One region of the Cupriavidus sp. UME77 genome, then DNA from elsewhere that is predicted to be linked to it. Evidence: predicted binding sites of a transcription regulator. Region 1 holds the regulator's gene; each other region holds the start of a gene.
The links. The regulator FNR, encoded in region 1, switches genes on or off when oxygen is low (the NO sensors DNR and NnrR bind a similar motif). The targets are predictions, from matches to a motif close to TTGATNNNNATCAA.
Positions count from the first base shown of each region.

Region 1 (3,618 bases):
GACCGCGACACCGCGGATTTCCTCGATATCGCCCCGCGTGACCGGTTGCCGGTAGGCGATGATCGCCAGCGTCTCCATCACGGCGCGGGAGTACTTGGGCGGCTTTTCTGGATTCAGCCGATCCAGGTACTCGCGCATGACAGGGCGGCTCTGGAAACGCCAGCCACTGGCCAGTGCCACGAGTTCCACGCCGCGTTGCTCCCAGTCGCGGCGCAGCTCTTCCAGCAGCACGCGAATGGTGTCGGCACCGACGTCGTCGGCAAACAGCCGGCGCAAGTCATTGACGCGCAAGGGTTCCTGCGCGCAGATCAGCGCGGTCTCGAGGACGATCTTCGCCTCTTGGGTATTCATGTTGATTGCGTGCAGCCTGTCTTTGCACCTGCGCCCCGGTTGATCCCGGGCGCACTGGAGATTGCGGGTTCAGCGGTAGGGATTGCCACCGCCATCTGGCCGCGCAGCCAACCGCATGCTTGATGCATGCCAGCCGTGCGCCTTCTTTTATTGCATCGGGTGCCGGACCTGACCGGCAGGAGATCGCCCGGCCACCGGCTTTAACTGCCAGTCGACGGAGCCCTTGCGTCGCGCCTTCCCCCTGATGTGGCGGACCTGTCCGGCGCGGCGTTTATCATCGAACGCACCGGGTGCAAGAAAATACGGATATCGGGCCTGCTGGCCTATTTCACCCCGCCCTGCCGTGGCTGGTCTTTTGAACCGAATCTTTTGAACCGGACGGCGGATGGGGAACGGTCCCTGGCGCTGATGCCTGCCTGGGTGTTCCTGGCATGCATCCCTGAGCAGCGGATGCTACCTGACGATGCCACGATGAAATACGCTGCGCGATATCGCTGTTCTTGCGATTGTATGGCATTCCCTGGCAAACCTGCAACCGATTCGCACAGCTACCTCAGCGAGGAAGTGACAGATACACCACGAAACAGCGCTTCAGAAGACCAGGCAGAATCCATGCGCGGCAAGCGTCTCAGGTAAAAGCAGCGCGCGCGCCACCCCGGCCAAGCCAAAGGCCACCACCGCAAGGCCAGCGCCAGCGCGCAACGCCGGGCGCCGCGAAAGCTGCCTGAGATAGCCGGACAGGCCCGAGATCACCAGCAGGTTCGGCAGGGTGCCCAGGCCAAACACGGCCATCACCAGCGCGCCCGACGGGGCATTGCCGGCCAGCAACGCCATGGCAAGAGCACCGTACACCATGCCGCACGGGACCAGCCCCCAGGCTAGCCCCATGCCGTAGCGGCGCAGCAAGCGGCCCTGCCCATGCGCCCGAGCCACAGCTGGCAAGCGCGCCCCGATAGCGCCAAGGCCGCGCAGCAATCCACCCGCGCCCCGGGCGGCGAGCCGCTCCAGCCAACCCGTACCCGTGGTGCGCCCGCGCAACATCCACAAGCCCGACAATGCCAGCATCACACTGCCGATCCCGAACAACCAGCGCTGCAGCGGCAGGTACTGTGCCTTCCAGACGCCAGCGCCAAGGGCGCCCAGCAAGCCTCCCAGCACCGCATACATGCTCAGCCGCCCGGCATGCATGACAAGCAGTTCCAGCAACCAATGGCCGGGACGCCGGAGCACCGTGGCAGGCACGCGCGCAACGCCGCCCTGCTCCGCCGCCAGCGCGATCCCGCCGCACATGGCGGCGCAGTGCACGCCGCCCAGCAAAGCCAGGGTAAATACGCTGATAAGCACGCCTATGGTCAACTTCTCCTCCCAATCACACAATCGCAACGTCCGGCGCGGTAAAATGCGGAGAACGCGCCCCCGCAGCTCCAAGAGGCGCTATCAACATGAAGCTTGGCGCCCGCGTACATCAGCGCGCTCGCAAAACATGACGACGGGCACGGCAAGCCGCGCTGCACAGATAGCGCACTGCCGCAAGACCCGCGCGCCAGGCCGATGTGGATAGCGCTTCCAACCGACGACTCTCAACGTCAAGCTCTCAACTCAATGCGCCTGCCACATCGCGCTTGATTGACTGCGCTAAACCGACAGGCCCCAATTGCTCACCACCATTCCCATTACCGAGATGTCGCCCCGCTGCTCCACTTGCTCGCTCGGCCAGCTCTGCCTGCCCGTCGGCATGTCGCAGCAGGACCTCGAAAAGATGGATACGCTGGTCCAGGACCGGGTGCGCGTACGCAAGGGCGAAACCCTGTACCGCCTCGGCGACCCTCTCACCGCCGTCTACGCGATCCGCTTCGGCACGCTCAAGACCCACCTGACAATGGAAGACGGCCGCTCGCAGATCACGGGCTTCCACCTTCCCGGCGAAGTCGTCGGCCTCGACGGCCTTGGCGAGATGCAGCACGCGTCGGACGCCACCGCGCTGGAAGATACCGAAGTCTGCGTGGTGCGCTTTGGCGATCTCCAGACGCTGTCCAACGTCCTGCCTTCCCTGCAGCATCAGTTCATGCGCCTGATGAGCAAGGAGATCTCGCAGGACCAGGTCATGTTGATCACGCTCGGATCGATGCGCGCCGAGGAGCGGCTTGCCGCTTTCCTGATCAACCTGTCCGAGCGCTTGTCCGCGCGCGGCTATTCGGCCTCCGAATTTGTGCTGCGCATGAGCCGCGAGGAAATCGGCAGCTACCTGGGGCTCAAGCTCGAAACTGTCAGCCGCCTGTTCTCGCGCTTTGCGGAAGCCGGCCTGATCCAGATTCGCCAGCGCCACGTCAAGCTGGTCGACATGGTGGGGATCAAGCAGATCGTCAACAAGTCCTGCTGACGCGCTCGTCGCGCGCCGCCCTCGCCCGCGGCGGATCGCCGCGATGCCGCGCCTGCTGGCCTGAACCGGCAAGGCGCGCATCACAATCACTCCAGCTCGTCCGTGTCCGCCAGCCGCGTGGGCATGGTGTACAGCGTCAAGCCGCTCGACAGCGAGCACAGCACCCACGCGATCAGGAAGCCCACGGTGTAGACCGCCTCCCGCGATGCCTCGACCGGCTGGCCGAAGAAGCGCAGGTCACCGGGATCGACCATGGAGAATACCAGCGCGGTCGTCAGCCCGGCGACCAGGAAAGCGGGCCACAGCACCCACATCAGCCAGCGTAGTCTCATGATCACCTCGCTTGCGCCGCGACCGGCGCTGCCTGGCGCGCGCTGCCCGCCTTCTCGACCACCAGGCCGTGGCGAGCGACCCCTTCCTCAATGGGCGGATCCGGGTGGGTCATGGCCAGCCAGATCGTGACCCCGCAGGCCACCATGGCAACGAACGGCCCACTCATCAGCAGCCACGGCCATGGCTCCTTCCACCAGGGATTGCTTTGCTGCGTCATCTGGCCTCCTCTAGTTCTAGATCGCGTATGTAGCGTACGGATTGGTGTATCCAGCGTCCCCCGCCGCCTCATAGATTGCGCGGCACGATAAAGCTGGTGCTCTGTCGAATCTCCGCGCCATGCGCCCCCGCGCCCTCGTCGGGCACCGCGGTCACCGTGACCTCGATCTTGTGCGTGCCCTGCGCCGCGGACTCGATCGGCACGCGCACCCGGATGGGAATCAGGCGATTGGACGTGGGCTCCAGGTTGCCGGCAGCGTGATCATATTCCACGGCCAGGCCCTTGAGCTCATCGCTGCCCGCGCTGACGGCGACGCGCATTGGCGCCTCTGTCGTGT
Region 1 covers NZ_LZZU01000060.1:29,247-32,864, forward strand. Annotated here, with positions in the region: gene scpB (SMC-Scp complex subunit ScpB) at 1-351, opposite strand, end outside; gene A9975_RS23870 (sulfite exporter TauE/SafE family protein) at 943-1,707, opposite strand; gene fnr (fumarate/nitrate reduction transcriptional regulator Fnr) at 2,006-2,731, shown strand; gene A9975_RS23880 (hypothetical protein) at 2,818-3,063, opposite strand; gene A9975_RS23885 (hypothetical protein) at 3,066-3,281, opposite strand; gene ccoG (cytochrome c oxidase accessory protein CcoG) at 3,350-3,618, opposite strand, start outside.

Region 2 (3,618 bases), on a different contig from region 1:
ATCGCGGTAGTTGCCCAGCCGCATGTTCTCGTCGTAGCTGTGCTGGTTATTGTCCGCATTGACCAGCGGCACGATCACGAACGGCGCCTGCAGCGCCTGCACCGCCGCGCCGGTCGGCACGGTGCCGCCCATCATGCGGATCTGTACCGGTGCCTTGCCATAGGACTGCTGCATGGCCTGAGTGAGCCACCGGCTGATCGGCGCCGACAGGTCCGTGCGCGCGGCGGAGCTGGAGGCCGAGACCTCGCCCGCGGTGACCGAGGCAAGCTTGGGATAGCGCGCGCGTTCGTCATCGGTGGGCTCGCCCTTGACCAGGTGGTAGCCCTGTTTTTCCACGTGCTGCCTGACGAGGGCGAACAGGGATTGCGGGCTGGTCTCCGGCACGGTGCGGATATCGATATCGGCCACCGCCACCTCCGGAATGATGGTGCGGGCCTTCTCGCCCACGTCACCGGCGGCCATGCCGCGCACGTTCAGCGTGGGGTACTGCATGGCTTCCTGATAGTTGGCGCCAACGCGTTCGGCGCGCGCGATGCCCAGGCGGCGGCGCAGCGCGGCCTCGTCGTCGGGCACGGCGGCCATGATGCGGCGCGCGCGCTCATCGATCTTTACCGGCTTGTAGTAGCCGGCAATGGTGACGCGGCCGTCGTCGTCCTTCATGGTGGCTAGCAGGTTCGCCAGCCGCTGGGCGGGGTTGGCGGCATAGTTGCCGTAGTGGCCGCTGTGCAGGCCCTGGCTGGCGCCGAACACCTTGAGCTGCACCAGCAGCACGCCGCGGTTGCCGAAGATCAGCGTGGGCTGGTTGCTCTGGTGCATGGGGCCATCGAAGATCACCATGCCGTCATTGCGCAGCAGCGCCAGGTTGTCCGCGATCACCTTGCCCAGCGACGGCGAGCCCTTCTCCTCCTCGGAATCCAGCAGCACCTTGATATCGACCGCAGGGTCCACCCCGGCGGCCTTGAGCGCGTCCATGGCGGCCAGGAACATCACGATGGGGCCCTTGTCGTCCGACGACGAACGCCCGAACACGCGCCACTCGGGATCGACCTGGCCGGCATAGAGTTTGTCCAGCGGTAGCGTTTCCCACTTGCCATCGGCGCTGCGCGCCTTGAGCGTAGCCTCCCACGGGCTGGGCTGCGCCCATTGCGACGGCGTTACCGACTGGCCATCGAAATGCATGTAGAACAGCACCGTCTTGCGCGGGCCAGCGCTTTGCTGCGTGCTGGCGGGGTATTCGGCGTAGACCATCGGCTTGCCGTCATTGGGCAACTCGCGCGCCTTGAAGCCACGCCGGGCGAAGGCCTTGACCAGCCAGTCCGCATTCTTCTGGATATCCGCCGGCACGGTGGCGTCGTTGGGCAGCGCCAGCAATTCGACCCATTCGCGGTAACTGCGCGCCGCGGCCTGGTCGGCCTGCTGCTGTAGCTGCGCGCTGTCGAGCGTGGCGGCATGCGCGCCAGCGGCCAGCAGCATGGCACCAAGGGCGCCGCACACGGTCGCGCGGACAGCGCTGCGCAAGGGGGACTGGAAGATGCGGAAATGGGTATGCAGGGGGGCGCAGTGCGGCGCGCTGCCAGGCGCGCGGGCACGGGAACGTAGTCTCATGGCTCTTGTGGGATAGGAAAGTGCATGGCGACGGATACGGCGAGCGGGCCGCAAGACAACCGCGCGGCCCGCACCGGCAGTCTGAACCGCTACATGCAACTTGTCCACGCACGGCGCCCCTGGCGGCGCGCCTTCATCGGGCCCAGCAGCGCGCGGGCGCCCTCATGGGCCTTCAGGGGCCCTGCTCGTCGGGCGACTGCGAAAAACCCTCTTCGCGGCGCGCAATGGCACTGGCCAGCCCGAATTCCATGGCAAAAAGCAGGATCAGCGCGAGCATGGCCAGCGCGCCGATCGCCAACCGATAGTAGATCCACATGGCGGCAAGCCGGAACATCCGACAGAGTTGTCCTACCTGCAGCGTAGATTTCCCCACATCAAAAAGGCGCCGAGATGCCACGGCACGGTGCAAAGAAACCGTCAAAACGGGAAAACGGATGACTCTCGCAAGGCTCGTGGAAGGCGCTGCCGATTGCGCCCGGACTTGATCTGGATCCAGGCAAGGTTGCCCGCAGGGTGCCATGATGACCGTAGTGAGCGCCCCCGGGCCACCCGGGCGAGGGCCGCCATGCCGACAACGATCACAGCCACTACAGGAGATAGCCGCCATGACCAACATCGTGCTCGCCACCGACGGTTCGCCCTTTTCCGACGCAGCCGCCCGCTTTATCGCCGAAGGCAAACTGCTGCAAAGCGGCTTTACCGTGCATGTGGTCCATGTGACGCCCGATGTCACCGGACAGGTACGTGCCTTCGTCAGCAAGGAAACCATCGATGCCTGGCACCAGGAAGAAAGCGGTAAGGCCATGCAGTCCGTGGCCGACATCCTCGGCGCCGCGGGCATCGCCTTCGAGCAACACGCGCTGCACGGCTTTGCACCGGAGCGCATCGTCGCCTACGCCGCCAGCGTGGATGCACGCGGCATCGTCATGGGCACGCACGGCCGCGGCTCGTTCTTCGATGCGGTGATTGGTTCGGTGGCGGGACGGGTGCTGGCGCACGCCCCGTGCCCGGTAGTCCTGGTCAAGGCCCCGGGCAAGAAGTAAGGCAGCCGGCCCGGGCTGGCCGGTGCCGGGTCAGACCGGCCAGAGCGGCGGCTCGTCCATCAGCGCGACCTGCTCGCGCAGCTCCAGGATGCGGTCCTGCCAGTAGCGGGCAGTTCCAAACCACGGGAATGCCGCCGGAAAGGCCGGATCGCGCCAGCGGCTGGCCAGCCAGGCGCTGTAATGCAGCAGGCGCAGCGTGCGCAGCGCCTCGATCAGGTAAAGCTCACGCGGCCGGAATTCCGCGAAATCCTCATAGCCGGCCAGGATGTCGGCCATCTGGCCCTGCTGGGCGGCGCGGTCGCCTTCCAGCAGCATCCACAGATCCTGCACCGCCGGCCCCATGCGGCTATCGTCGAAGTCGACAAAGTGCGGCCCGGGCGCGCGCGAACCCGCATGCGACTCCTCGATCCACAGCACATTGCCGCGATGGCAATCGCCATGCAGCCGCAACTGCGCGACATCGCCCGCGCGCTCGAAGCAGCGGCGAGCGCCATCCACGGCGAGATCGGCAACCGCCTGCCAGGCCGGGCGCAGTTCCAGGGGAATGCAGTCTTGCGCCAGCAGCCAGTCGCGCGGGGCCACCCCGAAGGTGTCCACGTCGATGGTGGGGCGCGCCTGGTAAGGATGCGTGGCGCCGAGCGCATGGATGCGGCCGATGAAACGGCCGAGCCAGGTCAGCGTATCGGCACGATCCAGCTCCGGCTCGCGCCCGCCGCAGCGGGGAAACACCGCGAAGCGAAAACCCGCATGCGCCAGCAGCGTGGCGCCGTCGCGCGCGATGGCCGGCACCGCCGGAATCTCGGCGTCGGCCAGTTGCCGCACGAAAGCGTGCTCTTCCAGGATGGCGGCGTCGCTCCAGCGGCCGGGGCGGTAGAACTTGACCACCACCGGCGCGCTGCCTTCGATCCCCACCTGCCAGACCCGGTTCTCATAGCTATTGAGCGCCAGCAGGCGGCCATCCGGCTCGAAA
Region 2 covers NZ_LZZU01000051.1:35,300-38,917, reverse strand. Annotated here, with positions in the region: gene A9975_RS20855 (M20/M25/M40 family metallo-hydrolase) at 1-1,473, opposite strand, end outside; gene A9975_RS20850 (hypothetical protein) at 1,778-1,939, opposite strand; gene A9975_RS20845 (universal stress protein) at 2,211-2,648, shown strand; gene A9975_RS20840 (serine/threonine protein kinase) at 2,679-3,618, opposite strand, start outside.
Region 2: a site for FNR is predicted at 2,087-2,100, ahead of A9975_RS20845 (universal stress protein). Genes of this name have one in related genera too.

Region 3 (3,618 bases), on a different contig from region 1:
CACGGTATGCCCGCTGTCCAACCAGAAGCTCAAGGTCTACCCGGACCTGCGCGACCACTCCCTGCACCGCCTGCTGGAAGCTGGCGTGCTGGTCACGCTGCACTCGGACGACCCCGCCTATTTCGGCGGCTATATGAACGCGAACTGGGAAGCCACTTTCGAGGCCTTGCCGCTGACCGCGGCCGATGGCCACAAGCTGGCGCGCAACAGTTTCGAGGCCTCGTTCCTGCCCGCCTCGCAAAAGACTGCCTTCCTCGCCGAAGTCGACCACTTCTGGCAATCCCCCCTGCCCGCCGCAGCCTCCACGGCCTGAAGCGCGGCTCACCCCAAGATGCCGGCGCGCCATGCGCGCGCCGGTGCATGACGAGACATCGATATGACGACCACGCCCCCCACCCAGTCCATCACCCGCGCCATCCGTGGCCGCGTGCTGCACTTCCTGCGCGACCCCCAGTTTCATGACGACGCGTATCAGTATTGGGAAGACGGGGTGCTGATCGTCACCGCCGGGCATGTCGCCGCGGTTGGCAGCCATGCCGACCTGGCCGACCAGATCCCGGCCGGTGCCGAAGTGATCGACCGCCGCGGCAAGCTGATCGTGCCGGGCTTTATCGACACGCACGTGCACTACCCGCAGACCGACATCATCGCTTCGCCCTCGCCCGGCCTGCTGCACTGGCTGGAGACCTATACCTTCCCCGAGGAGCGCCGCTTTGCCGAGCCGGAGTACGCGGCGGCCGTGGCCGGCTTTTTCGCCGACGAGCTGTTGCGCAATGGCACGACCAGCGCCGTGGCCTGGAGCACCGTGCATACGGCATCGGCCGATGCGCTGTTTGCCGAAGCCGACCGCCGCAACCTGCGCCTGGTCACCGGCAAGGTGATGATGGACCGCAACTGCCCCGAATTCCTGCGCGATACCGCCGAGTCCGGCGCGCGCGATTCGGCCGACCTGATCTCGCGCTGGCACGGCAAGAACCGCCTGTCGTACGCCATTACGCCGCGCTTCGCGCCCACCTCCAGCGAAGCGCAGCTGCAAGCCTGCGGCGAGTTGGCCAAGGCTTACCCGGACGCGTTCATCCAGACCCACGTGGCGGAGAACCGCGACGAAGTGAAATGGGTGGCCGAGCTGTTCCCGCAAGCCCGCAGCTATCTGGACATCTATGATCACTACGGCCTGCTGCGCCCGGGCGCGCTGTACGGCCACGCCATCTACCTCGACCAGGACGACCGCAAGCGGCTGGCCGACAGCGGCGCGGCGGTGGCGCACTGCCCCACCTCCAACCTGTTCCTGGGCAGCGGCTTCTATGACTTCCACCAGTCGGATGCGCACCGCCTCAACGTGACGCTCGCCACCGACGTGGGCGGGGGCACCTCGTTCTCGATGCTGCGCACCATGAACGCTGCCCACAAGGTGGCGCGCATGGGCGGCTACCACCTCACCGCGCTGCGCATGTTCTACCTGGCCACCCGCGCCGCCGCCGATGCACTGGGCTGGAGCGAGCGCGTGGGCAGCTTCACACCCGGCTGCGAGGCCGACTTCATCGTGCTTGACCCGCAGGCCACGCCGCTGATCGCGCGGCGCAGCGAGCGCTCGGAAACGCTGGAAGAGCAGTTGTTCGCCTTCGCCATGCTGGGTGACGATCGCGTCATCGGCGAGGTGTATGTGATGGGCGAGCCGGCGAGCGCACCGGCCGTCGCCGCGCACTAGCCGTCACTTTCCGCTGTGTGACACCGGGTCCGGCCCTGCTGGCTTGACCCGGATCAACACCCCTGTCACGCAATCCTTCTAAGCTGTCACACCATCGGCCTGTCCCGTGGCCGCGCATCGCCAGTCTCGGGCCCAGCCCGATCCCGCGTTCGACAACTGAAGGTTTTTGCATGATTGCCACGCAGCAAGCTTCCTTTCCGGAGCCGATTTCCCCTGACGTCCCCCTGCCCTCGCGCAAGATCATCCGCGGCTGGCTGATCCCGCTTGGCGCACGCAGCACGCCGCGCGCGCTGGCGCTGTTCGCGCTGGACACCGCGCTGTTCCTGGCCGCGCTGGCCGGGGTGGTGCTGTTCTCCCACTGGCTCGCCAAGCTGGCCGCCAGCGTGGCAACGGGGCTGATCATCGCCCGCCTGTTCATCATCGGCCACGATGCCTGCCACCAGAGCCTGACGCCCCGGCGCGGCCTGAACAAATGGCTGGGCCGGCTGACCTTCCTGCCGTCGCTCACGCCTTACAGCCTGTGGGAAGTAGGCCATAACGTGGTCCACCACGGTTACTCCAACCTCAAGGGCTTCGACTTCGTCTGGCAGCCTTATTCGCTCGAGGAATTCCAGGCCCTGCCGCGCTGGCGCCGCGCGCTGGAGCGGGTCTACCGCACCGGCTTTGGCGCGGGCCTGTACTACCTGGTCGAGATCTGGTGGTTCAAGATGTTCTTCCCCAGCCGCCGCCAGATGCCCACGCGCCGCGCCGTCTTCATGTGGGACTGCACGCTGGTGGCCGTCTTCGGCGTGGCCTGGATCGGCGCGCTGGCGTGGCTGGCCATCGCCACCGGGCAGTCGGTGGCGATGCTGGTCGGGCTGGGCTTCGTGCTGCCGTTCCTGGTCTGGAATTTCACCGTGGGCTTCGTGCTCTACGTGCACCACACCCACACCAGCGTGGCCTGGTACGACACCAAGGCCATGTGGGCGCGCGCCCAGCCCTTCGTCTCCACCACGGTGCACCTGCGCTTTCGCTATGGCATCGGCGCGGCGCTGCACCACATCATGGAGCACACCGCGCACCACGTGGACATGAGCGTGCCGCTATACCGCCTCAAGCGCGCCCAGGCGCTGCTGGAGCATGCGCTGCCGGGCCGCATCATCATCCAGAACTTCACCTGGCGCTGGTATTTCGATACCGCGCGCCGCTGCAAGCTGTACGACTTCAAGGCACTCTGCTGGACGGACTTCCGTGGCCGGCAGACCAGCGCCAACGCGCCAGTGCCGGCATAACCCCCCATCCCCCGGCCACCTGCCGCAGCCGCCCTGGCTGCGGTTTGTCTTTTGGGGCGCGTAATACTCAATTACAAAGTCTTTCCGCGCGCTTGTCCCGCGCAGCGGCGCTTGCCTCGTTAAGCAAGGTATCGGTCCCAAGGTCATTGTGCATCCCGACCCTGGGACCGTCCCTTAGACAACGCCCGAGCGCAGATCAGAACCAACAGGACAAAGACAAATGGCAACCAGCAAACCCCATGCGCCCGCACGCCGCCGCCTGCTCCGCGCCGCCCTGCCGGCGCTCGCCTCGCTGGCGGTGCTTGGCAGCCTCGCCGGCTGCGTGACCGAACGCGTGGTAGTGCGGCAGCCGGCGCCTCCCCCGCCCCACCAGATGGTGCGCAACATGCCGCCGCCGGTGCACGAAGACCGCGGCCCCGCGCCCGCCTACGGCTGGAACTGGGTGCCGGGCCACTGGAAGTGGGAGGGCAACGACTGGTTCTGGGTGCACGGCCGCTGGGTCCAGCAGCCGGTGCCGGTGATGCCGCCCGTGATCGTGGAACAGATCACGGTTGCCCCTGCAGCACACGCCTACTGGGTGCCCGGACACTGGGTCTGGCGTTTCGAGGGCGGCGGCTGGGTCTGGATGAAGGGCACCTG
Region 3 covers NZ_LZZU01000030.1:31,927-35,544, reverse strand. Annotated here, with positions in the region: gene A9975_RS11510 (adenosine deaminase) at 1-313, shown strand, start outside; gene guaD (guanine deaminase) at 377-1,708, shown strand; gene A9975_RS11500 (fatty acid desaturase) at 1,879-2,979, shown strand; gene A9975_RS11495 (YXWGXW repeat-containing protein) at 3,200-3,618, shown strand, end outside.
Region 3: a site for FNR is predicted at 1,752-1,765, ahead of A9975_RS11500 (fatty acid desaturase). Genes of this name have one in related genera too.

Region 4 (3,618 bases), on a different contig from region 1:
CGCGCGTGCTGGAGCCGTTCTACCGGCTCGAATCCTCGCGCAACCGTGCCACCGGCGGGGTCGGCATGGGCCTGTCGATCGCCGCGGATATTGTCTCGCGCCACGGCGGCGAGCTCAGCCTGGCCAACCGGGCGGAAGGCGGCCTGCGGGTGCGCATCGTGCTGCCGCGCGCCTGAGCCGCGGGCGGCCCGGTGCCAACGCTACCGCTCACCGTGCCGTGCCGTGCCGTGCCGCCACCCATTGCGGCAAGCTGCACATACTGCGAGCCGCGCGAGCCGCGCGTGAAATCCAGCACGAAATCGCCCACGTCGACACGGGCCTGCAGCGCGCGCCGCAGGTCCGCCGGGCTGGCCCCGCGCGGCGCAGCCAGCGCCGTGCGCACCAGCCAGGCCGCGCCGATATAGCCGGCCAGCGTGGCCGGCGAGGCGGGCTCGTCCAGGAACTGCTTCATCCGGCCCACGTGCTCCTTGACCACGCGCAGGGTCAGGTCCTGCGGCCCCGGGGCGATCTGCGTCAGCACGATGCCGCCGGTGTAGCCGGCGCCAAGAATCTCGCGTGCCGCCAGCGAATTGACCGCCGACAAGCCCACCAGGAAGCCGTACCAGCCGCGCGCCGCCAGCGCGCGGCCGAGGTTGCCATAGGCCAGCGTATCGCCTGCCACGATCACCGCGGCCGGGCGCGCGGCGGCGATGCGTTGCGCGACCGCCCCGGCGTCGCTGCCCTTGCCCGCATCCAGCGTGAGTGCCTGCAGTCCCGGCTCCTGCTCGGCCTGGCGCCGCCACGGCGTGCCGCTAGCCAGGCTGCCGGCCGCAAAATCCGGCGCCACGGCCAGCACCAGTTGCTTGAGGCCATAGCTGCGCAACTGCCGGATGGCCGCATCCAGCTCGCTGCGGTAGTCGGCCCGCGTGTACCAGACATGATCCGCCGCGAGCGACAGCCCCGACAACGGCGCCACGATCTGCACGCCGCGCCGGGCCAGCTCGGGCGAGGCGGCCAGCACCGGCAGCAGGGCATCGCTGGGGCCGAACAGCAATTCCGCCCGCTCTCCGTCGACCAGCGACAGCGCCTGCGCCGTGGCCGCGCGCGGATCGGCGTCGACCTCGCGCACCACATGCACCACGCGCGGCTCGCGCGCGCCGGCGTTGGCCGCATCGAACATCACCTTGGCCCCCGCCAGGTAGTCGCGTGCCAGGTCGGCCTGGGCGCCGCCCCGGTCCACCAGGTGGCCGATCACCAGCGGGCGGCGCGGCGGCGCCTGCGCCAGCAAGGAGGCAGGCGCCAGCATGGCGCTGCCAAGCGCGGCCAGGACCCGGCGGCGCGGCGGCCGTGCGGGGTTGGCGATCAGGGAAGAAGCGTGCATGGGAATCCGCGAGGCCAGGTACAGAGCAATGGCATGATTGGGGGAGAGCGCCGCGCAGCCTATCCGGCCCAGGTGACGCTGGCATGACGCCGGGCATGTCATGGGCCGCGGCTTGACCCCGGTCAACGCAGGCGCGGGCGGCGCGCCCTACGATGGGCCATCGAATCCACGACAAAGGCCGCCCCATGGCTGCGACTGCCCCCGCCCCGTTTCCCAATGCAATGTCCGTTCCCATTGCCGTTGCCGTCTCGAGCCAGTCCCGCACCTGCTCCGGCAAGTGCGGCGCCGCCTGCACCGGCAAGCCGGCGGGACGGGGCGCGGCAGCGCCGGATCCGCATGCCTTGTCGGACTTTCGCGCGCTGGCGGGGCGCATGGATATCAACGGCCCGCGCTACACCTCGTACCCGACGGCGGACCGCTTCCACGGCGGCTTCGGCGCGCAGGACTACCAGCAGGCGCTGGCCGATTGCGCTGCCAGCGCCACCAACACCGCCAAAGCCGCCGCGCCGCTCTCGCTGTACGTGCACGTGCCGTTCTGCGAGAACATCTGCTACTACTGCGGCTGCAACAAGATCATCACCAAGGACCACCGTCGCAGCGCCCGCTACGTGGACTACCTGGCGCGCGAGATGGCGCTGGTGGCGCAGCAGATCGGCACGCGGCGAGAGGTAGTGCAGTCGCACTGGGGCGGCGGCACGCCGACCTTCCTCGATCCCGCCGAGATGCGCCGTGTCATGGACGCGCTGCACCAGCACTTCCACCTGCTGCCCGAGGGCGAGCACTCGATCGAGATCGACCCGCGCCGCATCGGTGACACGCAGATGGCGCTGCTGGCGGAACTTGGCTTTAACCGCATCAGCCTGGGCGTGCAGGATTTCGACGCCGAGGTCCAGCGCGCCATCCACCGCGTGCAATCGCTGGCCGAGACGCAGGCGGTCGTCGACGCCGCGCGCCGGCTGGGTTTCCGCTCGGTCAGCATGGACCTGATCTACGGCCTGCCGCACCAGACCACGGCGCGTTTTGCCGCCACCGTGGAACAAGTGCTGGCAATGCGCCCGGACCGGCTCTCGGTGTACAGCTACGCGCACCTGCCGCACGTGTTCAAGCCGCAGCGGCGCATCGACGAACGCGCACTGCCGGCCGCTGCCGAAAAACTCGACATCCTGGTCGGCACGATCGAGCAGCTGACCGCCGCGGGCTACGTCTACATCGGCATGGACCACTTCGCGCTGCCGGACGACGCGCTCGCCGTGGCCCAGCGCGAGGGCCGGCTGCAGCGCAACTTCCAGGGCTATTCCACCCACGCCGGCCATGACCAGCTCGGCTTCGGCGTTTCGTCAATCGGCGCAGTGGCGGGCCGTTACGTGCAGAACGCCCGCACGCTGGATGACTACTACAGTGGCCTCGACGCCGGCGTGCTGCCCGTGATGCGCGGCTTCGCCATGCGTGACGAAGATCACTTGCGGCGCGATGTGATTGGCGCGCTGATGTGCAATGGCGTGTTGGATATGGCGGCGGTCGAAACGCGCCACCGCATCGATTTTGCCGAGCACTTCGCGCACGAGCTGACGGAACTGGCGCGGCTGGCCGAAGACGGGCTGGTGCGCTGTGAGCCTGGGCGCATCGAGGTGACACCGCTGGGGCGTTTGCTGGTGCGCCGCCTGGCCATGGTGTTCGACGGCTTCCTGCGCGAGGATGCCCGGCGCACCGAGCCCGCTGCCATCCGGAGCGCTGATGCGGGTACGCCTTTGCCGATGCCAACGCGCTACTCGCGCGTGGTTTGAGTCACACCGGAAAGCAAAAAGCCCGCGGCATGCCGCGGGCTTTTTTGTTGAGAGCTGCTTGCGCTTACTTCGAAGCGTTGGCCATGTAGTCCACTGCGGCCATCACGTCGGCGTCGGGGCCGGCGTAGCCACCCTTCGGCGGCATCACGCCCTTGCCCTTCAGGGCGAAGGCGTGCACGGCGTCCATGCCTTCCTTCAGGCGCGGAGCCCAGGCTGCCTTGTCGCCGAACTTCGGCGCACCGGCAACACCGGCCGCGTGGCAGGCGGCGCAGACTTGTTCGTAGACCTTCTTGCCCACTTCGGCGGAAGCCGGCGCGGCTGCAGCTGCGGCAGCCGGTGCGGCGGCTGCAGGTGCCGCTGCGGGAGCGGCCGGAGCAGCGGCTGCCGCAGGCGCAGCGGCGTCCGAGGCAGCAGCCGTAGCCGGAGCGGCGGCGGGCGCGGCGGGTTCCGGGAACTTGGCGCCACCGGCGTCGG
Region 4 covers NZ_LZZU01000046.1:89,587-93,204, reverse strand. Annotated here, with positions in the region: gene A9975_RS18350 (ATP-binding protein) at 1-176, shown strand, start outside; partial or broken gene A9975_RS18345 (ABC transporter substrate-binding protein) at 236-1,360, opposite strand; gene hemN (oxygen-independent coproporphyrinogen III oxidase) at 1,732-3,144, shown strand; gene A9975_RS18335 (cytochrome c5 family protein) at 3,209-3,618, opposite strand, start outside.
Region 4: a site for FNR is predicted at 1,473-1,486, ahead of hemN (oxygen-independent coproporphyrinogen III oxidase). Genes of this name have one in related genera too.